DNA from 3 places in the Staphylococcus ursi genome. Region 1 is predicted to be linked to each of the others. Evidence: riboswitches for the same ligand, from Rfam matches in the RefSeq annotation. Region 1 holds a riboswitch; each other region holds the start of a gene.
The links. A riboswitch is a leader RNA that binds a small molecule or an ion and turns the genes downstream of it on or off. The one in region 1 is predicted to bind S-adenosylmethionine.

Region 1 (8,103 bases):
TCGCATTTAAATACAAACCTGCGGATTCCATTTCAACACCTAAAATGCCCATCTCAATCCATTTTTGGTTGAAGTCTGGGTTCGCATTGTAGAATGTATCTGAAGATAAAATGTTACCTACGTGGGCACGTGCACCGATTTCATCAGCTTTTTCTTTCGCTTTCACGACTAAATCAAAGTCAGCGAGTGGGGAGAAGTGACCTGGAATTTGGAATTGATCTACGTAATCTGAGTTTGTTGATGCGCCTTGACCAATAATAATATCGTAAAGTTGAATATCTTCTTGCATTGCACCACAAGAACCGATACGAATAATCGTGTCTACATCAAAGAAATGATAAAGCTCGTATGAATAAATACCGATACTTGGAATCCCCATACCTGATCCCATTACAGAGATTTCTTTACCTTTATACGTACCTGTATAACCAAACATGTTACGTACGTCGTTAAATTGCTCAACGTTTTCTAAAAAGTTTTCAGCAATAAACTTTGCACGTAATGGATCACCTGGCATTAAGACTGTTTTTGCAATTTTTTTACCATTAGGTTGAATGTGTGGTGTGCCTTGAGTCATCTAAAACATCTCCTTAATTCGTTATTATCACTTTAAAGATAACAGATGTATCGTTAAATGTCGACGAAGTTTTGAAGGAGACGTATGAATAAAAGTTGATGAATTGATAAATAATCAGAAATTCTTTCGTTTCACCAATCGTAGTCATTCGTATATAATAAAAGCGGATACAACAATAGGGTAACTTTAAAATGATATAGAAAAGAGGGAATAGCCATGAGAATGGTTGATATTATTGCTAAAAAAAGGGATGGACATGCTTTAACGAAAGAAGAAATTGAATTTGTCGTAAAGGGTTATACAAATGATGACATTCCTGATTATCAAATGTCTAGTTTAGCAATGGCAATTTTTTTCCAAGATATGACAGATGAAGAACGTGCGCACTTAACGATGGCGATGGTGGAATCGGGTGATCAAATCGACCTCTCTAACATTGAAGGGATTAAAGTCGACAAGCACTCAACAGGTGGTGTAGGTGATACAACGACACTTGTTCTTGCGCCATTAGTTGCGGCATTAGATATACCTGTTGCGAAAATGAGTGGTCGTGGTTTAGGTCATACAGGTGGCACGATTGATAAATTAGAATCAGTAGAAGGCTTCCACGTTGAAATTTCAGAAGAAACATTCGTGAAGTTAGTGAATGAAGATCGTGTAGCAGTCATTGGTCAAACAGGTAATTTAACGCCTGCAGACAAAAAGATTTATGCGCTCCGTGATGTAACAGCGACAGTGAACTCTATTCCATTAATTGCGTCATCAATTATGAGTAAAAAAATTGCAGCGGGTGCTGATGCGATTGTATTAGACGTTAAAACGGGTAACGGCGCATTTATGAAAACTGTTGAAGATGCTGAACAATTGGCACATGCAATGGTTAAAATTGGTAACCAAGTTGGACGTCAAACGATGGCGATGATTTCTGATATGAGCCAGCCACTCGGTCGTGCGATTGGTAACGCGCTCGAATTGCAAGAAGCGATCGATACGTTGAAAGGTGATGGTCCTGAAGATTTAACAGAACTTGTATTAACTTTAGGCTCTCAAATGGTTGTGCTTGCTCAAAAAGCGAAAGATTTAGATGAAGCACGTGGTATGTTACAAGAAGTGATTGATAACGGTAAAGCACTAGAAAAATTCAAAACATTCTTAAGCAATCAAGGTGGAGACGCATCTGTTGTCGATGATCCATCAAAATTACCAACGGCACAATATCAATTTGAATTACCAGCCAAACGTAGCGGTGTCGTTTCGGAAATGATTGCCAATGAAATCGGTATTGCTTCAATGATGTTAGGTGCGGGTCGTCAAACAAAAGAAGATGTCATTGATTTAGCAGTGGGGCTCGTATTGAACAAAAAAGTCGGTGATCGTGTAGAAGAAGGCGAATCATTATTGACGATTTATGCGAATAGTGAAGATGTAGAACAAGTCAAACAAAAATTGTATGATAACATTACTATTTCAGACCACGCAGAACAGCCACAGCTCATTCATACAATCATTACTGAATAAAGGATGATAGGATGAAAAAACTAGGTCGAATCGTATTAGGTCTCGCATTTATAGCAATTGGTGTCTTACATTTTACGAGAGAGCGCCAATTTAGAAATATTGTGCCGGCATATTTACCTTTACGTAAAACAGCTGTACTTGTGACAGGTGTGTGCGAAATTGTAATCGGTGTGTTGTTAGTGTTGCGACGCCCGTCAAACGCATTGAAAAATTGGATTAACGCATTTTTACTTGCCGTTTTTCCTGCCAACATTTATATGGCACGTAAAAAATTGCCATTAGGTGACAAACCATTATCGGATACTGCTTTATACGGACGTCTCCCGATGCAATTTGTATTGATGTATATGATTAAGAAATTATAGTGAAAAATAAACCGAGGAACCACACAGTAAAATCGTGTCGTTGCTCGGTTTTTAAATACTTATTTGCCAGTACCAAAGACGTCATGCCATTGGACACGTTTGTCTAAAAAGGCTTGTGCGATTTCTTTTGCACCTTCTAATGAGTGTGAAGCAGCCCAACCGCATTGAACTTCATTGCACGCAGGCACTTCATCAGCGGCTAAAACATCTTGTAACGTTTGTTCGACAATGTTTAACACATCATCATAATCGGTATGGTTAATGAAAGAGACGTAGAACCCTGTTTGGCAACCCATTGGACTTAAGTCGACTACTTTGTCTGAATGGTTACGAATATTTTCAGCCATTAAATGTTCTAAAGAATGAAGTCCTGGCATTTCCATATGTTCTTTGTTAGGTTGTTTGAAGCGAATATCATATTTGTAAATGTCATCTCCATTGAGCCCTTGCATTTTACCCGCAAGACGAATATATGGTGCGACCACTTTCGTATGATCTAAATTAAAACTTTCAACGTTCATTATTGGCATTGGTATGACCTCCTTCATGTTTAAATCCATTTTAACATATTCCAATCAAGATGAAAGGGGGGCGACAAAGTTTTTAAATGCCGATATAATAGGGAAAGGAGCTTTAAACTTATTATTACGAGTGGTTTAATATGAATTGATGCATTAAAAAATTTTTTGTGAGTCAGCGCAAAGTCGTTGAGACATGAAAATGTGATGCAAAAAGAGTAAAATATAGTATGAAAATTTTGAAGAGTGTTAAAAATAACATGACAAAGTGCGGAAAATTCGTTAAAATAATTACAAAATTGAATCAATATTTATCAAGAGCGGTGGAGGGAATTGGCCCGATGAAACCCAGCAACCTCATCGTACGGCGATAAAGGTGCGAATTCCAACAGTGTAAATGCTGAAAGATAAATGAAGGCAGAGATGTTATCACATATATACATCAGTCACACTTATCAATGTTTGTGTTGGATGTAAATGGGGATAACATTTTTTGTTTAAGGAGGAGTAACATGGTGACAACGGTAGAGCAACGTATTTTAGATTATATCGATCAACATAGATGGGCTTATATAGATATGAGTCATCAAATTCATGGACGTCCAGAACTCGGTAACGAAGAAATTTTTGCATCGCGTTTGCTGATTGAAAATTTAAAAGAACACAATTTTGAAGTTGAGCGCGACATTGCAGGGCATTCTACAGGTTTTATTGCGACATACGACTCGGAAGTTGAGGGGCCGACCATCAGTTATCTCGCTGAATATGATGCATTGCCAGGTTTAGGGCATGCTTGCGGTCATAATATTATTGGAACATCAAGCATGTTAGCAGCTATTGCATTAAAACAAGTGGTAGATGACATTGGCGGTAAAGTCATTCTGTTCGGTTGTCCGGCAGAAGAAGGTGGCGAAAATGGGAGTGCGAAGGCATCATACGTTCGAGAAGGGCTCTTTGACGACGTCGATGTTGCCTTAATGATTCATCCGGGTAATGAAACGTATTCGACTATTCCAACACTTGCTGTAGACGTACTAGATATTAAGTTTTACGGCCAAAGTGCGCACGCTTCAGAAAATGCTGCAGAAGCACGCAACGCTTTAGATGCAATGTTGAGCTATTTTAATGGGGTCGCACAACTCCGTCAACATATTAAAAAGACTGAACGTGTGCATGGCGTCATTTTAGATGGCGGTCAAGCAGCGAACATTATTCCTGACTTTACGCATGCGCGGTTTTACACACGTGCAACGACAAGAAAAGACTTGGATGTACTCACTTCAAGAGTGCATGATATTGCGCGTGGTGCAGCGATACAAACGGGATGTGATTTTGAATTTGAACCGATTCAAAACGGTGTGAACGAATTCATTAAATCACCGTTGTTAGATCAATTATTCGAACATTATGCAACGGAACTTGGTGAAGAAGTCAGTCATGATGATTTTGGCTACGGTTCGACTGATACGGGGAATGTCAGTCATGTCGTGCCAACGATTCATCCGCACGTCAAAATTGGTCCAAGAAGTTTAGTCGGCCATACTCACCGTTTTCGTGAAGCTGCAGCAAGTCCAATGGGGGATGACGCACTCATTAAAGGCGCAAAAATGATCGCATTAATGGGGGCCAAGTTAATACAAGATCAAACGTTATTAGCCGAGATACAAAAGGAGCATCAACATAAAAGGGAGAAATGACAAAATGACACACAATATTCAATATCGAAGTCAATTAACAATGGGAGAAATTTATGACACGAACATCGTTTACACGTCAAGACCCTCATATGTGTCGAATCCTTGGTTAGCACCAGATGAACATCAATCCAACTTTTTAACAGGGCGTGAATTACTGATTGCACAATTGCCAGTCATCGTTCATGAAGCGAGTGTCACTGACAGATTACAACAGTTATTTCAACTCATAGGACGAGAAATTCCGGATAATGTCATTACGTTTCACGACCAAGAAAGTTATGAACAGACATTAAAACGACTGACAGAAGAGGAAGCGCGTTTAATTTATTTCCAATATGTCCATGGGGATAATATTGTTGACGCGAATCACTATGCGATGGACAAACAGTTATTCAAAGACTTAAACAACAAATCATTAATTCCGAAATGGACGGGTGGCCAATATGTGCCTGAGCGCGAAATTGTCGCATTTCAAGATTTCAAAACGGCAGTCCAACAGTGGGAGTTACCGCTCGTCATTAAACCAGGAGATGACTTGCCGACTGCAGGGGGTTACGGCGTCATGATTTGTTATAACGAAAATGATTTGGAGAAAGCCATCGCACGTGTCGAAAAAGCTGAAGCGGCGACAGACACTTTAATTATCGAACAATGTGTTGAAGCTGTCGATAACTATTGCGTTCAGTTTGCATGGCACCCCGAAGATGGTATCGTGTACTTAGGTTCGGCTAAACAACTGACAAATGCGTATGGCTTTTATAACGGCAACATCAATGCGATAACTGTGCCAGAACAAGTCATTCAAGCAGGGTATGAGATTATGGATATCGCTGTTAAAAAAGGATTTATCGGCATTGCTGGGTTTGATTTACTCGTCGATAAACATGGCGATGTATATGCCATTGATTTAAATTTTAGACAAAATGGGTCGACAAGTATGTTATTGCTCAAAGATCAACTAACGGGTCCACATCACAAGTTTTACAGTTATTTTGCGAATGGAAACAATGCACGATTCTTTGATGCGATTCGTCACTTTGTTCAACGCGGTGTCTTGTATCCACTTTCCTACTATGACGGGGATTGGTATAAAGAAGAACACGTCAATTCGAGATTTGGGTGTATTTGGCATGCCGACAGTCCAGAACAAATTGAGGCATATGAAAAACAATTTATAGCACGTGCAGGCTTATAAAACACGATTCGTTGAGGTATGTTATAGTTGAAGGAGAACATATCATCGAAATTTGACGAATAGCGATGTCTAGTTTATATTTGTCAGTGATTTTGATTGAAAAAAGGAGCAGAGTCATGTCATATAAGAATGAGCGTTTTTACAAAGATATACTTACAAACGAACAATTTTTTATTGCTGTCAAGGATAAAAAAATGATTAAGCACCGTTATAATGACAAATTGTTATTTTGCTTTTGGACACGTGAATCTTTAGCCAAAGCGTATTTAGATAATTTGAATATTGAATACGACAAAATTAAAACAATGGATATTGACCGTTTTGCAACTTATGAATTGGACGAGATGTTTGATGAAGAAGACGAAGCATTGGTGAATGTGACGGATGATGCAGAAGGCCATGAAATTAAAATTGTAGAAGCAACAAATGATTTGATGACAGATTTAGACAACATTCGTATTCGTGAGTTTGTGCAAGATGTGGCGAAAACAGATACCGTTTATGGTTTGAGTCAAAAAGGCGACCGTCAATTTATGATTGTTTATGATGAAAATGACAACTTTGATCAGTCGCATTTTATGCCAGTTTGGAGTTTGCGTAAACGTGCTGAAAAAGTAGCGGAAGAAGACTTTGAAACGTTTGAATTAATCGATGTAGAAGGCGAAGTATTTGCGGATTGGTTGGATGAATTGCGTGATGACAATCGTTATGTAGCCATTGATGTGAAACCAGGCGTCGTCGGCACCATCGTCTCAGCACAAAAACTCGCCAATGAATTAACGTTTTAGAAGTGATGATGCTTATTACATCGCGAAACGACTGTTTTGGGAGTAGTCACTTAAAAAGATGTAAGTACAAAGCAATATTGAAAACTGTTTTATGATTAGAGGTTGAGATGACAATATCTCAGCCTTTTTTGATTAAGATGAGAGATGAATGGATTGAAAAGTATAAATAAAAAGAATGTCATTGCGCTTTTCTTGTAACTTTTGAAGCTTTGAATAGAAAACCAATTTAACTTGATGACATAAATCATTTGATTCGCTTCATTTTAAAAGATTGCCCCCATTCCTACACTTATTTAATGTCAGATTGTCCAGAAGGCTGAGACTCCTGAGGGAATGAGTGCATACTGCTAACATTTACTGCTTTACATTAAATAGTGGTTATTATTTATCGCAGTAGCTGTCTAACTTCTCAATACGCATGCTTTTGAGAAGTCTAGTCATCCTTGCCGGGGGCAGTACGACGAAATCTTTGTTGTACATGAAATTTTTGTACTGCTCCCAAAATCCAATTCGGTTACCTCCTAATGTACACTCTAATCAAGCCGAATTGAGTTGAAGGGCCAGCCCCTGGGAAAGCGAAGCCATGAGGGCAATCTTATGAATATACATCGTAGGAATGAGGGCAATGATTTAAGATCATCAAAGTTGTTGTATCATGCTTTTGTAGCCGAAATGGTTTATAAATATAGCGACCCTAATGCACCTGAGAAAGCACCATTTTGTAAATAATGCGGCTTAAACCCTCTTAAAATCGTATAATCCGTCACAACCTTTTGAAGCAATGGATTATCTTGGAACGACGACCCAATATATACCACATCTTCAACTTGATGTTCTCTTGCAACATGAATCGACACAGTTGTCACACTTTCACCGACAACCCCGATGACAGAAGCGATTTTGTCAGCATTCGTAAATGTTTTGTCCATATTAAGCAACACATGGCCGAAGTTTGCCGCTGTCAGTTCTCCAGAAATAGGAGGCGTATCATTTTTATAAATATGTTTGACTTTTAAATCAATAATTTCACGATCACCTTGTTGCGCCATCTCAGTCAACTCTTGGTAATCTGTAATACCCGTTAATAAATAACCGAGCCCTTGAATCATGCCGCCACCTGTACCAATGCCACCGACACGTTTTTGTCCCTTTTTATCGGACAAATGAAGTGATGTCCCAGTGCCGACATTCGTGAAAATATATTGCTGAATATGAATATTTTGTTCTTCTAGTAAAATCTGTACGCCTTTCGCAGCTGCATCGAATTCAATGAAAAGTTGTGGTTCGCAATCGAGTAATTCGCTTAAAACTTTCGCATTACCCCCTGTCATATGAATATCTTCGCATGCTTGTTGATTCAACCAATTTGCTACAGTTTCTAGTGATGTAGTGGGGTAAGTTTTAAAAGCACGTCCACCCTCTTGTTCAATTACAACTTTGATTAA
Region 2 (8,103 bases), 730 kb from region 1:
TGGGGCCGATTGATCTTGTATAGTACCCTCCAATTTGTCGGCTGTTTTGTACTCTGTTTCATCGGCATGCAGTTGTAGTCATTTAAATACTTATGCATAAAAGATAAAGCAACGTTACTGTATTGATGCAACGTTGCTTTTGATGTATCACAAATTTATATTTACGAAACGTCGAAAATTACTTCCCATCAAAATGTAACGGATCATGTCCGATACGACGATCTTCATTCAATCCATCTAATGCTTCCATTTGACCAAGTGATAATTCAAAGTCAAATACGTTTAAATTCTCTTCAATACGACTTGGTGTGATTGATTTAGGAATTGTTACAACACCATGTTGCACGTTCCAACGAATAATGACTTGTGCGGGTGACTTTCCAACTTCGGTAGCCACTTGTTTTACAGTATCATCTTCTAAAATTTGTGCATTCATTAATGGCGACCAAGATTCCAAATGGATATTTTGCGCTTCTAAATACACGCGTAAACGTTTTTGTGTTAAATATGGGTGGAATTCCACTTGGTTAATGACTGGTTTAATACGTGAAGTTGCTAATAACTTATCCAAATGTTCCACATTAAAGTTACTTACACCAATATTTTTCACTTTTTGATCGTGATATAAATCTTCCATACCTTTCCACGTATCAATCATGACATCTTCATCTAATCCTGGCCAATGCACTAAATACAAATCTAAATAGTCGAGTCCAAGGCGGTCTAATGAAGCTTGATATGCCGCTGCAACATTTTCACGACCGTAATCAGTTAACCATAATTTTGAAGTAATAAACAAATCTTTGCGCGTTAAACCCGTTTCTGCTAAAGCTTCACGAATCCCCTCGCCCACTTTTTCTTCATTTTGATAAATCATCGCAGTATCAATACTACGATAGCCACTTTTAATCGCATGTTTGACAGCTTCTTTTGCAGTATCATTGTTTTCAACTCTAAAGACTCCTAAACCCACTTGAGGCATTTGATTGCCATTGTAAAACGTTACATGTTTCATATGTCATCGCTCCTTTGTAATCTAACCTTATCGTATCGAATCGTGACGCCATTGCGCAATCAATACACCCTACAAATATACATGATGACCCATACTTTTGAATCTTTACACTTAAATCCGTCTCAACAAAACAAAAAGAGCCGGAGATAACACTCCAGCCCTAATGATATTTAATTAAATGATTCAATTTCGTCCATAATATATTGTAAATCGTTCACATCATATTGAATCCGTCCGTGGAACACAAAGCGATTGAAAAACTCATTCAGTTGTTCCGGACCTACCAATACTTTTGTAACACCTTGTGACGCATAATTTGAAATTGTGACATCATCTTCATGACGCGGATTGAAATATAAAATAGGTGTTGGTGTATATTTCAAATCTAACTCGTGCTGTAACTTCACAGCTAAAGCTTCCACATGGGCTAAACGGTCTGTGTAATCCACAACTGACAATGCATTTTGAGATGCTTCACTTTGATCTAAAACAACTGTTTGCGGCGTTTGTGGGCTTAAGTTCAACGTTTTAAACACTTGTTCCATCATTGGATTGTCAGAAAATTGCTGTTGACTGATGCCTTGATAAACATGCCCTTTTAACAATTCTGAATCAATTACATAAAGGCCTGTGCGTGTTAAAACGAGATGACTGACACGTGTAATGTCTTCTAAGTCATTCGTTGGTAAAAAGATATTCGCCATGATATGCATATCTTCTGGACGGATTCTCTTTTCTTTGACTAAACGCTCACGAATGCCAAGTAAACGCATATCTGTCACATATTCACTATGATTTTTAGAGAATAGTTTCAGTGCATCGATTTCTCTGTTTTTTGAAGATACCATTGTTTCGTATTCTTCTTTATGACGCGTTTCTGCTTTTTTCTTGTCGATGCGGACTTTTTCAAGTTCTTCTTGATGTTCGTGTGTTAATTTATCTTGTTTTGTTTGATATTGATTCGCATAAGTTTCTTTCGCTTTCTTTTTGCTTTTCAATGCCACTAAAAACAAAATAAAGAATAATGCTGCTACAACAATCGCAGCAATGAGGCCGATTTCCATTGGACCAAATTGTGTCATGAGCAATACCTTCCTTTATCACTTTTCTACAGTTATTTCTATTATATTAAATAACTATAAAATTAGCGATAGTTATCATCAAGAAATTTATTTTAATGCATTGACTGTTTCTTGTAAAACTTCAACTTTATCTGTACGTTCCCATGGCAATTGCACATCATTACGTCCAAAGTGACCGTATGCCGCAGTTTGTTTATAAATCGGCTTTTGTAAATCTAACATTTGAATAATACCTGCTGGGCGTAAATCAAAATTTTGTCTTACGGCTTCAATTAATACATTTTCACTTACTTTACCAGTGTTAAATGTGTCAATGGCAATCGAAACAGGTTGTGCCACCCCAATCGCATATGCCAATTGGACTTCACATTTATCAGCGAAGTTAGCTGCTACAATATTTTTAGCGACATAACGTGCCGCATACGCAGCTGAACGGTCTACTTTTGTCGGATCTTTACCAGAGAATGCACCGCCGCCGTGACGCGCATACCCCCCGTAAGTATCAACAATAATTTTACGACCTGTTAAACCTGCGTCTCCTTGAGGTCCACCGATAACGAAACGGCCTGTAGGGTTGATGAAAAATTTTGTTTCTTCATCTAACAATTGTTTATCTACAGTCGGATAAATAACGAATTCTTTAATATCATTTTGAATTTTTTCAAGTTCAATTTCTTCGTGATGCTGCGTTGAAATTACGATCGTATCAATACGTTTCGGTTGATTATTTTCATCATATTCCACTGTGACTTGGACTTTACCATCTGGACGTAAATAATCTAAAGTACCATTTTTACGTACTTCTGATAAACGTTTCGATAATTTATGAGACAAGTCAATCGGTAATGGCATGAATGTGTCTGTTTCATTCGTCGCGAAACCAAACATTAAACCTTGGTCACCTGCACCTGTGTTTAATACTTCTTCGTTTCCTGCTTCACGGTATTCTAAAGCACGGTCGACCCCTTGTGCAATATCAGGTGATTGTTCATCAATCGCTGTTAAGACAGACATCGTTTTGTAGTCATAACCATATTTCGCACGTGTGTATCCAATTTCTTTTACTGTTTCACGAACGACTTTTGGAATATCAACATAAGTTGAAGTTGTAATCTCACCAACGATTAAAGCCATCCCTGTCGTTACCGTCGTCTCACAAGCCACGCGCGCATTCGGGTCTCCTTTTAAAATTTCATCTAAAATTGCGTCTGAAATTTGGTCAGCAATTTTGTCTGGATGACCTTCAGTAACTGATTCTGAAGTGAATAAACGTCTGTTATAAGTCATAATAAACTCCTTTTTGTTATGTATTACGAACATTCTCTATCTGAGCTCAATAAAAAAGAGCCTTTCAACACTATAAAATAGAGTGAAGGCTCTAACGTCCATTCGCTCTTATCGTTCAGACAAGTATTGTGTCTGCAAACGGTTTGGCACCTTTCTTCGTTAAAAGAGGTTGCTGGGTTTCATAGGGTCCATGTCCCTCCACCACTCAGGATAAGAGAATCCGTTAAAATCATATTACAAAACTTTAATACCGATGTCAATTTCATCTTACCGCCCTTTTCAAAATGATGCGTGAAACATCTTTGTCGTTTACATTTATTTTTCTACTTTGATGTAACATTACTTTACTTTCTTTATTTTATCTTAATTTTTTTCTTCATTGAGTAGGGATTATTTAACGAATATGTTATACTCTTTAATTGTAAAGGCTTACATTGCCGAAACTACTTTGGAGGGATATTATCATGTCATTCGACAAACATGCGATTGAAACAGTAGCTAACAAGCCGAGTTCACATTTTCAACTCACAACGACTGAATTGTACAACAAAATTTTAAAGAGAAATGAAGCCGAACTGACAGAATTAGGTGCAATCAATGCGAAAACTGGAGAGTATACGGGGCGTTCTCCAAAAGATAAATTCATTGTTGATAATCCACAAATTAAAGACGATATCGATTGGGGTTCCATTAACCAACCGATCTCAGAAGAAAAATTCTTAAATCTTTATGAAAAAGTTGTGAAGTACTTAGATGAAAGAGACGAATTGTTCGTATTCAACGGTTATGCAGGGAGTGACCAAGAATCACAACTGAAACTCACAGTCATCAACGAATTTGCATGGCATAATCTATTTGCTCAAAACTTGTTTATTAAGCCAAGTTCAAAAGAAGAAGCATCAAAAATTAAAGCGGACTTCACGATTATTTCTGCACCACGCTTTAAAGCAGATCCTGAAGTAGATGGCACGCGTTCTGAAACATTTGTCATCATTTCATTCAAACATAAAATCATTTTAATTGGTGGTACAGAATACGCTGGAGAAATGAAAAAATCTGTGTTCTCTATTATGAACTATTTATTGCCACAACAAGGTATTATGAGTATGCACTGCTCTGCCAATGTAGGTGACAAAGGAGACGTCGCATTATTCTTCGGCCTTTCTGGTACAGGTAAAACAACACTTTCAGCAGACCCAAATCGTAAATTAATTGGTGATGACGAGCACGGTTGGAATGAAAATGGTGTATTTAATATTGAAGGAGGTTGCTATGCGAAAGCAATCAACCTCTCTGCAGAAAAAGAACCACAAATTTTTGACGCTATCCGTTACGGAACAGTGTTAGAAAACTTAGTCGTTGATGAGCACGGTCACATTGATTTTGATGACAACAAATACACTGAAAATACACGTGCCGCATACCCTATCAACTATATCGATAACATTGTGTTACCTTCCAAAGCGTCACATCCAAATACCATTATTTTCTTAACAGCAGATGCGTTCGGCGTACTGCCACCGATTTCAAAATTAGATAAAGACCAAGCGATGTATCATTTCTTAAGTGGTTTCACATCTAAATTGGCAGGTACAGAACGTGGTATTACAGAGCCGCAACCATCATTCTCAACATGCTTTGGTGCACCATTCTTACCATTACGTGCAGAAGTCTACGCTGAATTATTAGGTGACTTAATCGACAAGCACGATGTTGATGTATACCTTGTAAACACAGGTTGGACAGGTGGCCAATTTGGTGTCGGTAACCGTATCCAATTAAAATACACACGTAAAATGGTGAATGAAGCGATTAACGGTAAATTAAAAACAGCTACATTTGAAAAAGACGACATTTTCGGTTTATCGATTCCAACTGAAATTGAAGATGTCCCAACAACAATTTTACAACCTAAAAACGCATGGACAGACCCAACTGCATACGAAGAACAAGCACAAAACCTTGTCAATCGCTTTAAAGAGAACTTCAAAAAATTTGGCGAGGATGCCCAACAATTAGAAGCAGCAGGTGGATTTAAAGGTCAATCAGCAGAATAGTCATTAAAAAAAGCAGTGTTCATTTCTTGTTAGACAAGAGATGACACTACTTTTTATTTGGTTGGAGCTGTCGTATTTTAGTGCCTATCTATTCTTCTGATGCTAGCAATGTACTTAAATAATTCTAAAACCAATAAAAATGCCACATAAAGTTGTAATTGATATCTGACTTGTAATATTTCCAAACAACTGTAAATCCATACATTTCCTTATATTTTTTATTCCATTTAAAATAATAAGGTATTTTCATAGCAGTTGTTTTTACATCACTTTTTACACAATCTTCAACTCGTGCCGCTATTCCTATATCATATTTTCCTATTTGCCAACGAGCACCATCGTTTATATTATCTCCAAATCGGTCAATGTATCTGGCTTTTCTAATATTGACATCTGTACAAATTTTGAGGTGTTGAAAATCCTCAAATTCATGTCGGTAAGGTTTCATCCGATAAACACCTTCAACAAAAAGTATCGTATTCGGTTTCGGATATACAGTGTTAATAGACATTTGAATTGGCTGATTATTTAACTCTAACCAAAAATGCCCTAAAGGTGTTTTTAAAACATCATAAGCGACATTGACATCCACTAAATTCTTTTTACTCGAAAGATTACATACCTTCCCCTTTTCAAGTAATTCATTTAAAGTTTCCGACACTTCATCAGCAAGATTCGGTAATTTTTGCAAAACTGTCTTCACCTTATTGAGTGAAATTGGCAGTTGGTGAGCTGGACTTTTAAAAGCTTTAATCACTTGTGCTTCTCTTTCAATGTGTTTTTTACCTACTGGGACTAAAACCCATTCCCAAGGAGAAAGGTTTTGTTTTGGACTATAATACATATAAACCTTTTCATATGGAGAAAACCTTACTTGACAAAACGGTAGTAGTTTATGCGGTTTCCATAATAACTCCGGCTCAAGTGGTCGCTTCTCAACACCAACATCATTAGTCAACCAAATATTACATGTAGGACAACAATATGCATCAAAATCAAAGAAATAGCATGAGCTTACTCCACAAGTATGACAAATTTTACTTTGATCAATCCAACCATCTAATTCCACACCATTGATTATTATTTTGTCATTTGCTTCATAAAGATTGATTTTTAAGCCCTCATTAAATTGTGTCAACCAATCACCAAATTGAATACCATTTATACTGTCAATTAACACTTCTGTCCATCGTTCTTTCAACGACTTCCCATTAAAAATATTCGAATTAAACAGTTCTTCAACGTTTTCAAATGTTTTTAGTTCTGAATAGTCGGAAAAAAATTCCGAATAAGGGTTTTCTTCCCCATTTATACAGCCGATAAAATAGCAAACATCATTATTATCGCTTTTAAATGAAAAAGCCAAATTATCAAGTTTCATACCATTATTCAATAAATTTATAAAATATTCTAGATTAACTCGTTGAATTTCTAAATAAGAATCCTCTTTAGATCTAATTGGAATTCTTAAACCTAAAGCACCAAACTTAAAACTATAATAGCCGTCAGCAAACTGAAACTTTATTCTGTTGCCATCCAAAATCAATTCAGTTAAAGGCTGTGCGTAGATGTCTTCTATCATTTGACTAGAAGAACCACTATCATATACAGTCAACTCCCATACTAAGGTGACATCGTTCTTTTCATTTGAGTCGAAACGCGGAGCCTCAATTGTAATAATTCTTTTTGAATTTTTTATGTCCCAAAAAGCCGTTCCAATCCAGTAATCACGAAACCCATTCACTGTTTTCAAATAGGTCTTAAGCGTATGTACATCACTAATATAGTTTTGTTGTTTTCTCCTCATCATAACCTCCAAGCAGACTCATATCGACACCAAAACGATTCGAGACAATACGAAATTGACGATACTCACTTGGCCATCGCACGCAATGTGTGATGATGCAACTGACAATATCAATCCACTTCAAAATAATATTTTACTCAATATTATTATAACAAGGCAACACCTGTTAGCAATATCGAATCTCAATTTAATGCGCTAAACCATGCTCGTAACCTTTACATCTCAAAATAAAACACGTCATGCCCCTGTCTTTTCAAATGAGCCGCTCAGTTTCTCTGCTCATTTTACGACATTCACATGACGTGTATATTTTAAAATTTTGTGCCTTTTTCGATATCAGTCATCCATTGTTGAATACGTTCTAGAACATGTTTCATCGCTGGCGGACGGGGCACATGCCCTTCTTTCATCTGATAGAAAGTATCATACCGTGCACCCACATTTTTCAGATGTTCTTCTAAAAAGTAAGCTTGATGAATGCCAACTTGTATATCCTTTCCACCATGAACAATGAAAATGGGTGGCGCATCCGCGTGAATGTCTCTCAATGCATTCCGCGACTCATAAGCTGCGATATCTTTTTTAGGGTGACCAATCATTCTTCTGAGCATCCCTCTTAAATCCACGCGCTCTTCATACATTAAATGTAAATCTGTCACACCACCCCAAATGATATAACTATCTGCCGAAACGGTTTGGAATGTCAACAACCCTTGGATTCCGCCACGTGAAAAACCGACGAGATGTAATGAAGCTTCTGGATAACGTGCTTTTAACATGTCTGCTGCAACCGTGACATCCGCCAAATCCGCACCTGCAAAATCATCGTTCCCTTCACTCCCGTTGTTACCACGA
Region 3 (8,103 bases), 880 kb from region 1:
GTTAGCGTTAGACCAACAACGCCGCGATTACATACAACAAACTGAAGAGTTAAAAGCAGAACGTAACAAGGCATCTCAACAAATTGCTGAAAAGAAACGTAATAAAGAAAATGCGGATGACGCGATTAAAGCGCAACGTGAAGTAGGCGAAAAAATTAAAAATATCGATGCACAGTTAAAAGAAGCGGATACGAAATTAAATGACATCTTATCACGTATTCCAAACCTTATTCACGATGATGTACCTGAAGGTGAAGATGATTCTGATAATGTAGAACTTAAAAGATGGGGTACACCACGTGAGTTCGACTTTGAAGCGAAAGCACACTGGGACTTAGTAGAATCATTAGAAATGGCAGACTTTGACCGTGCCGCACGTGTATCTGGTGCACGTTTCGTTTATTTAACAAATGACGGTGCTAAATTAGAGCGTGCGTTAATGAACTTTATGATTACGATGCATACGACACAACACGGTTACCGCGAAATGATGGTGCCTCAATTAGTCAATGCTAAAGCGATGTACGGTACAGGACAATTACCTAAATTTGAAGAAGATTTATTTAAAGTAGAAAAAGAAGGCTTATACACAATTCCAACTGCAGAAGTACCTTTGACAAACTACTATAGAGACGAAATTGTACAGCCGGGTGTCTTACCAGCTAAGTTTACAGGTCAATCAGCATGTTTCAGAAGTGAAGCGGGATCAGCAGGCCGTGATACACGTGGTTTAATCCGTCTTCACCAATTCAATAAAGTTGAAATGGTACGTATCGAAAAACCTGAAGATTCATGGGACGCTTTAGAAGAAATGACATCAAATGCAGAAGCGATTCTTGAAGCATTGAACTTACCATACCGTCGCGTGATTTTATGTACAGGCGATATTGGTTTCGGTGCAAGTAAAACATATGACTTAGAAGTATGGTTACCAAGCTACAATGACTACAAAGAAATCAGCTCATGTTCAAACTGTGTAGACTTCCAAGCGCGTCGTGCAAATATCCGTTTCAAACGTGATAAAGATGCCAAACCTGAATACGCACATACGTTAAATGGCTCTGGTTTAGCAGTAGGTCGTACATTTGCGGCGATTGTAGAGAACTATCAAAATGAAGACGGTACGATTACGGTGCCTGAACCGTTAGTGCCATTCATGGGTGGACAAACTGTCATTAAACCTCTATAAGATGAAAATGAAGTTACGAACAATTAAATAAAGGTGAGTTGAAATCAAATCAGGAGCTCGTATTTTTAATATGCGAACTTCTGATTTTTTACGTCTGAAGAGGGCAAGGGAGGGTAAAAAGTAATAAAAGTAAAAAATAAGACATACCTCATCAATTGTTATCTCAATATTATTAAATCTATATAAACTCCTTTATAAAAGTGTTTTTACACGGTAGGTTAGGCTGAGGTACGTATGAGGTAAGACTGACTTGATAGCGTAATGAGATAAGTTGTACTATAATAAGAAAAATTTTCAAGGGGGTGAGTCTCAATGTCTTATACTACATTTAAACAAGGTATCCAAGATTGTCTCCCAACTGTACTAGGATATGCTGGGGTAGGCTTTTCATTTGGAATTGTAAGTGTCACATCAGGATTCAACATTTTAGAAATATTACTGCTCTCTTTACTCGTTTATGCAGGGGCAGCACAATTTATTATTATCGCACTCATTGCCGTACAGACACCGATTTGGGTCATTGTGCTCACTGCAATGATTGTCAATAGTCGTATGTTTTTATTAAGTATGACATTGGCGCCGAATTTCAAACATGATCATTTGATACATAGGGTAGGTGTAGGGTCTTTGTTAACGGATGAAACATTTGCTGTTGCTATCACGCCTTATTCGAAAGGGCACACGATTACATATCAGTGGATGTATGGCTTAAATTTATTGGCCTACTTATTTTGGGCATTGGTCACTGTGCTCGGGGGATTGTTAGGTGATTTCTTCCAACATCCAGAAGTATTTGGCTTAGACTATGCGATTACAGCGATGTTTATCTTTTTAGCAATTTCACAATTTGAGGGCATTACGAAATCGAAGTTACGTGTGTATCTCTACTTAGTTGCAATTGTTATTGTTATGATGTTACTACTCAGTTTGTTTTTGCCTTCATATTTAGCAATTTTACTTGCATCGACTTTAAGTGCGACGATAGGGATGGTGATTGACCGATGAGCATGTACGTATTTTGGACGATCTTTTTAGCAGGACTTGGCACTTTACTCATCAGAATCACCCCTTTTGTCATGATTTCGCGTATGGAACTGTCTGAAAAGGTGCTCAAGTGGCTGACGTTTATTCCGATTACTTTATTTACTGCATTAGTGGTGGATGGATTCATTCAGCAACAAGGAGGTGTGATGGGTTATACATTGAATTGGAACTTTATCATCGCGCTCATTCCGACACTTATCATTGCTTTTTGGACAAGGAGTTTAACGATAACAGTCATTGTCGGTATGGTCAGTGTGGCATTGTTGAGAACTATCGGATTATTCTAACAATCATTTGCATACGTGATAGGTTTGCGGTATGATTAAAGACACAACATAACTTTAATTAAAAATAAGCTTATTAAGAGAAGTTGAGGGATTTGGCCCAGTGACACTTCAGCAACCACTTATCGTTATAAGTACGGTGCTACAACCAACCACGTCATGTGGATGATAAGTTCATTTAAAAACTGACTTACGAACGTTGTATAGCCGTCAAAGGTTGTACAACTTTTTTAATTTTTAGAGGGAGGGCAGACTAAAATGGTGAATTATCACGTGGACACATTAGCATTAGGTGCATTTACGACAGAATCCGGTGAAACGATTGAAAATTTGAAACTTCGGTATGAGTATGTAGGTTATCCTGGCCAACCACTCGTCGTCGTATGTCATGCGTTGACAGGCAACCATCTCACTTATGGTACAGAAGACAATCCAGGGTGGTGGCGAGAGATTATTGATGGGGGGTATATGCCAGTTCATGATTATCAATTTCTAACATTTAATGTGATTGGTAGTCCATTTGGGTCGAGTTCTCGTTTAACAGATCCAAACTTCCCAAAAAAGCTCACAATGCGAGATATTGTGCGTGCCCTTGAGAAAGGCATCGAAGCGTTAGGTCATCAAAAAATCGACATTCTCATCGGTGGCTCATTAGGTGGCATGCAAGTGATGGAGCTCCTCTACAATCAAAAATTCGAAGTGAAAAAGGCTGTCATTTTAGCAGCTACTGAAAAAACGTCTTCTTATAGTCGGGCGTTTAATGAAATTGCGAGACAAGCTATTCATTTAGCAGGAGAAGAAGGGTTAAGTATCGCGCGGCAACTCGGCTTTTTAACGTACCGGTCCTCTAAAAGTTATGATGCGCGCTTCACACCTGATGAAGTAGTGTTATACCAAAAGCATCAAGGCGACAAATTTAAAGAACAGTTTGATTTGCAATGTTATTTAACACTCCTCGATGTATTAGATAGTCATGACATTCACCATGGTAGAGATGATGTCGCAAACGTATTCCAATCATTAGACACGAAAGTACTCACGCTCGGCTTTACAGATGACTTGCTGTATCCAGATGACCAAGTCGCTGCGTTAGGCTGTTATTTCAAATATCACCGCCATTTCTTTGTGCCTGATAATGTAGGTCATGATGGCTTTTTATTGAATTTTAACGATTGGGCACCGTACCTTTATCATTTCCTAAAAGTTTCACGATTTAGACGCTAACTTTAGACGAAAACGTTACCTTTTTGTTATAATTGCGTCAACTAAGAATACTAGACAAGAAGCTATATTTTAGGGATAATAGCTAAAATATAGCTTTTCTAATGTGTTTAAGAAAAGTGACGTTTTGTAATTCAATTGTAAGACGCGTGAAATCATGTGGCGCAAATTGTATTCATATTACAAAGCCTGTAAAATAGAATTTATAGACTATAATAGTTTGGAAGTGGCGTCTTTGTTTTCGAAAATTAATCCTAAAGCAACCCTAATCAGCATTGTGGCGTTGTTAGCGGTGACTTTAGTTATACATGTTATGCCTGGATTAGCAATTATTTTGGCATGCTTTAGTTTAATCCCAGGTATCGTTTTATGGTACCAATCTAAGCATTCGTTTGGCTTAGTCGCACTCATCGCGATAATTCTCTCAACGCTCACAGGCAACGTTTTTGTGATGACATTTTTAATCATTATTTTAGTTTTAAGTATGGTTATTAGTCAGTTATTAGTCCAACGTGCTTCTAAAGAGCGCATCTTATATTCAGTGACATTCGTGGCAAGTGTTTTAACATTAAGTGCGATAATGATTTTACAAACTTTGAAAAAAATCCCGTATGCTGATGACTTATTGCAACCGTATCGTGCAATTGTGCATCAAACTGCAGAGTTAGAAAATTTGGATCAACAAGCACAAGAGATTTTAAACAATTCGCTTCAACAACTCGCAATACAGTTGCCGGGGATGATTGTAGTAGCGATTGCAATTTATGCTATCATCACATTGCTCATCATTTTCCCGATTTTACGTAAGTTCAAAGTGGCAACACCTGTATTTCGCCCACTTTTTTTCTGGCAAATGAAGCGTTCAGTTTTCATTATGTATGCATTGGCATTATTAACAACGATTACAACACAACCTGCCACTACGCCGAATAGCATTGGCATTAATTTCCAAATCGTTTTAGGTTTCTTATTGGTTATTCAAGGTTTAAGTTTTATTCATTTCTTTGCATCTATTAAAAAAATGCCCGGCGCGTTAAAAGTGATTTTAGTGATTGTCGGTGTGCTATTTTATCCAATGACACGCCTTATTGGTTTACTCGATTTGGGATTGAATTTAAAACGTATGATAAAAAATGATAAGAGGTGACAAGATGAATCGTCATTCAATGAAGAAAGCGTTGATCGTACCTTTCTTAGTGATTACCGTTACAGCAATCATCATTGTAGGTCTATCCTTTTTCTTTAATCAGTGGCTTGCGTTTATCGCTGCTATTCTGTTATTTGTCATGCTCATTATCAGTATCTTTATTTTTAGACGTTTCTATCGTTATTTAGATCGTTATTTAGATGATTTGAGTGGCAAAATATCAGTAGGTAGTGATCGTGCAGTTAAGACGATGCCACTAGGTTTAATTGTGTTAAATGAAAATGATCAAATTGAGTGGGTCAACCCTTTCATGTCAGAACGGATTGAAAGGAATGTTATTTCAGATCCGATCAATGAAGTGTACCCGAATATTTTAAAGCAACTCGAAAAAGCGAAAGAAATTGAAATAGCAGATGGTGCTTACGCCTATCGCGTCCGTTATTCAGAAAAAGAACATATTTTGTATTTTATAGATATTACGGAAGAAGCAACCATCCAACAAGCGTACGATGATCAACAGCCGATTATTGCGACACTTTTTTTAGATAACTATGATGAAATTACGCAAAATATGAACGATACGCAACGTTCTGAAATCAACTCGATGGTGACACGTGTCATTAGTCGTTGGGCACAAGAACATAATGTGTATTTCAAGCGTTACAGTTCTGATCAATTTATCGCATACTTGAATCGTCGTATTTTACGTGAATTAGAAGAGACAAAGTTTGATATTTTAAGCCAGCTTCGTGAAAAAAGTGTCGGTTATCGTACACAACTCACTTTAAGTATTGGTGTAGGTGAAGGCTCAGAAAACTTAATTGACTTAGGTGAATTGTCACAATCAGGTCTTGATCTCGCATTAGGCCGTGGTGGTGACCAAGTTGCGATTAAAAATATGAATGGCAACGTACGTTTTTACGGCGGTAAGACTGACCCGATGGAAAAACGTACCCGTGTAAGAGCGCGTGTGATTTCCCATGCATTGAAAGACATTTTGTTAGAAGGCGACAAAGTCATCGTTATGGGACATAAACGTCCAGACTTAGATGCGATTGGTGCGGCGATTGGTGTGACTCGATTTGCGATGATGAACAACTTGGAAGCGTACATCGTGTTAAATGAATCTGACATCGATCCTACATTACGTCGTGTGATGGATGAAATCGATGAAAAACCAGAATTGAAAGAGCGTTTTGTGACGTCCGATGATGCATGGAATATGATGACATCTCGTACAACACTTGTCGTCGTAGATACGCATAAACCGGAAATGGTTATTGATGAGAACATTTTAAATAAAGCCAATCGTAAAGTGGTTATTGATCATCACCGTCGTGGCGAAAGCTTTATTTCAAGTCCGTTACTCGTCTACATGGAGCCATATGCAAGCTCTACCGCAGAACTTGTGACAGAGCTACTCGAGTATCAACCGACTGAACAACGCTTAACACGCTTAGAATCAACTGTAATGTATGCAGGTATCATCGTCGATACACGTAACTTTACATTGCGTACAGGCTCTCGTACATTTGATGCAGCAAGTTATCTCCGTGCGCACGGGGCTGATACAATCTTGACGCAACATTTCTTAAAAGATGATATTGAGACGTATATTAACCGTTCAGAGTTGATTCGTACGGTGAAATTACAAGAGAATGGTATCGCAATCGCACATGGTCCGGATGACAAAATCTACCATCCTGTGACCGTGGCCCAAGCAGCCGATGAATTGTTGAGTCTCGATGGTGTCGAAGCGGCGTATGTCGTTGCGCGTCGTGAAGAAAATCTCGTCGGTATGTCTGCCCGCTCACTCGGCGAATTCAACGTCCAACTCACTATGGAAGCATTGGGCGGTGGCGGTCATCTCACAAACGCTGCAACACAACTAGAGGGCGTGAGTGTTGAAGCGGCTATCGAAAAATTACAACAAGCGATTAATGAACAATTGGATAGGAGTGACGAATCATGAAAGTGATTTTTACACAAGATGTTAAAGGTAAAGGGAAACAAGGTGAAGTTAAAGACGTACCAGTGGGTTATGCGAACAACTTCTTAATCAAAAATGGTTATGCTGTTGAAGCAACACCAGGGAACTTGAAACAATTAGAACAAAAAAATAAACGTATTGAAAAAGACAAACAACAAGAGCTTGAAGATGCGAAAGCGTTGAAAGAGCGTTTAGCAGAGCTTGAAGTTGAAGTCAAAGCGAAATCTGGTGAAGGCGGTAAATTGTTCGGTTCTATTATTACGAAACAAATCGCTGAAGCATTGAAAGCGCAACATGATATTAAGATTGATAAACGTAAAATGGAATTGCCACACGGTATTCATGCGTTAGGTTATACCAATGTGCCTGTGAAGCTTCATAAAGAGGTTGAAGGTACGATTCGTGTGCATACTGTAGAGCAATAATGATAAGGTTGTGAGGAAAGCTGGTGCAGAGGTCACCGGCTTTTTTCATTACACATTTGTAATATCATAGAGAAAAAGAGTTTAAAAGGATTTGATAAGATGGAAAATATAGAAAAAGAGTTAAAAAGATATGTGTGGGTTTATATCATATCCATGATTCCAATGTTTTTCATTATCAATGTTTTACCTAAAGACAATCTTTTTGAAATAATAATGTCTCTTATTATTGTTATGCTATCTTCTATTGGATTATCCACGGTTATTATTTACATCTTATATTAGAGAAAGAAAAGGAAGTAATAAAAATTATGATGAGTATGTTAATTCATGAATCTCAAGACATGTGAGTATAGAAGCGAGATGCATTTGTGAACATGCTTAATCGTGTATTGTGATTCGGTTTAGGTTATTATAGAATATGTTAAGTATATGTCATGAAAGTGAGGAGGTCATTGGCATGGATGAAATGTATGAACATAATCGAATGCCACACAGTCATGAGGCGGAACAATCTGTACTGGGGGCGATTTTTCTCGACCCAGAATTGATGTCGTCCACGCAAGAAATTTTGTTGCCTGAATCATTTTATCGTGGTGCGCATCAGCATATTTTCCGTGCGATGATGGACCTGAATGAAGATGGCAAAGATATTGATATTGTGACTGTTTTGGATCGACTCACACAAGAAGGGGTCGTGAATGAAGCGGGAGGTCCCCAATATCTTGCTGAAATTACATCGAATGTACCGACAACGCGAAATATTCAATACTACACAGACGTGGTGTTCAAAAATGCAGTCAAAC

Region 2: linked by a shared signal. The riboswitch ahead of metK (methionine adenosyltransferase) and the one ahead of GZH82_RS09450 (M20 family metallopeptidase) in region 1 are both predicted to bind S-adenosylmethionine.
Region 3: linked by a shared signal. The riboswitch ahead of metX (homoserine O-acetyltransferase MetX) and the one ahead of GZH82_RS09450 (M20 family metallopeptidase) in region 1 are both predicted to bind S-adenosylmethionine.

What each region holds. Positions count from the first base shown of each region.
Region 1 covers NZ_CP048279.1:2,027,134-2,035,236, reverse strand. The annotation lists gene deoD (purine-nucleoside phosphorylase) at 1-577, opposite strand, end outside; gene GZH82_RS09465 (pyrimidine-nucleoside phosphorylase) at 794-2,095, shown strand; gene GZH82_RS09460 (DoxX family protein) at 2,107-2,460, shown strand; gene GZH82_RS09455 (S-ribosylhomocysteine lyase) at 2,520-2,990, opposite strand; SAM riboswitch class I at 3,287-3,392, shown strand; gene GZH82_RS09450 (M20 family metallopeptidase) at 3,491-4,675, shown strand; gene ldmS (L-aspartate--L-methionine ligase LdmS) at 4,680-5,870, shown strand; gene GZH82_RS09440 (DUF2750 domain-containing protein) at 5,987-6,658, shown strand; gene coaW (type II pantothenate kinase) at 7,336-8,103, opposite strand, start outside.
Region 2 covers NZ_CP048279.1:1,295,049-1,303,151, reverse strand. The annotation lists gene crcB (fluoride efflux transporter CrcB) at 1-78, shown strand, start outside; gene GZH82_RS06040 (aldo/keto reductase) at 179-1,015, opposite strand; gene GZH82_RS06035 (NERD domain-containing protein) at 1,186-2,097, opposite strand; gene metK (methionine adenosyltransferase) at 2,185-3,384, opposite strand; SAM riboswitch class I at 3,490-3,601, opposite strand; gene pckA (phosphoenolpyruvate carboxykinase (ATP)) at 3,849-5,441, shown strand; gene GZH82_RS06020 (hypothetical protein) at 5,566-7,251, opposite strand; gene GZH82_RS06015 (alpha/beta hydrolase family protein) at 7,560-8,103, opposite strand, start outside.
Region 3 covers NZ_CP048279.1:13,078-21,180, forward strand. The annotation lists gene serS (serine--tRNA ligase) at 1-1,189, shown strand, start outside; gene GZH82_RS00055 (AzlC family ABC transporter permease) at 1,502-2,194, shown strand; gene GZH82_RS00060 (AzlD domain-containing protein) at 2,191-2,520, shown strand; SAM riboswitch class I at 2,588-2,692, shown strand; gene metX (homoserine O-acetyltransferase MetX) at 2,776-3,741, shown strand; gene GZH82_RS00070 (DUF2232 domain-containing protein) at 4,052-4,885, shown strand; gene GZH82_RS00075 (DHH family phosphoesterase) at 4,890-6,857, shown strand; gene rplI (50S ribosomal protein L9) at 6,854-7,300, shown strand; gene GZH82_RS14010 (DUF6007 family protein) at 7,454-7,582, shown strand; gene dnaB (replicative DNA helicase) at 7,758-8,103, shown strand, end outside.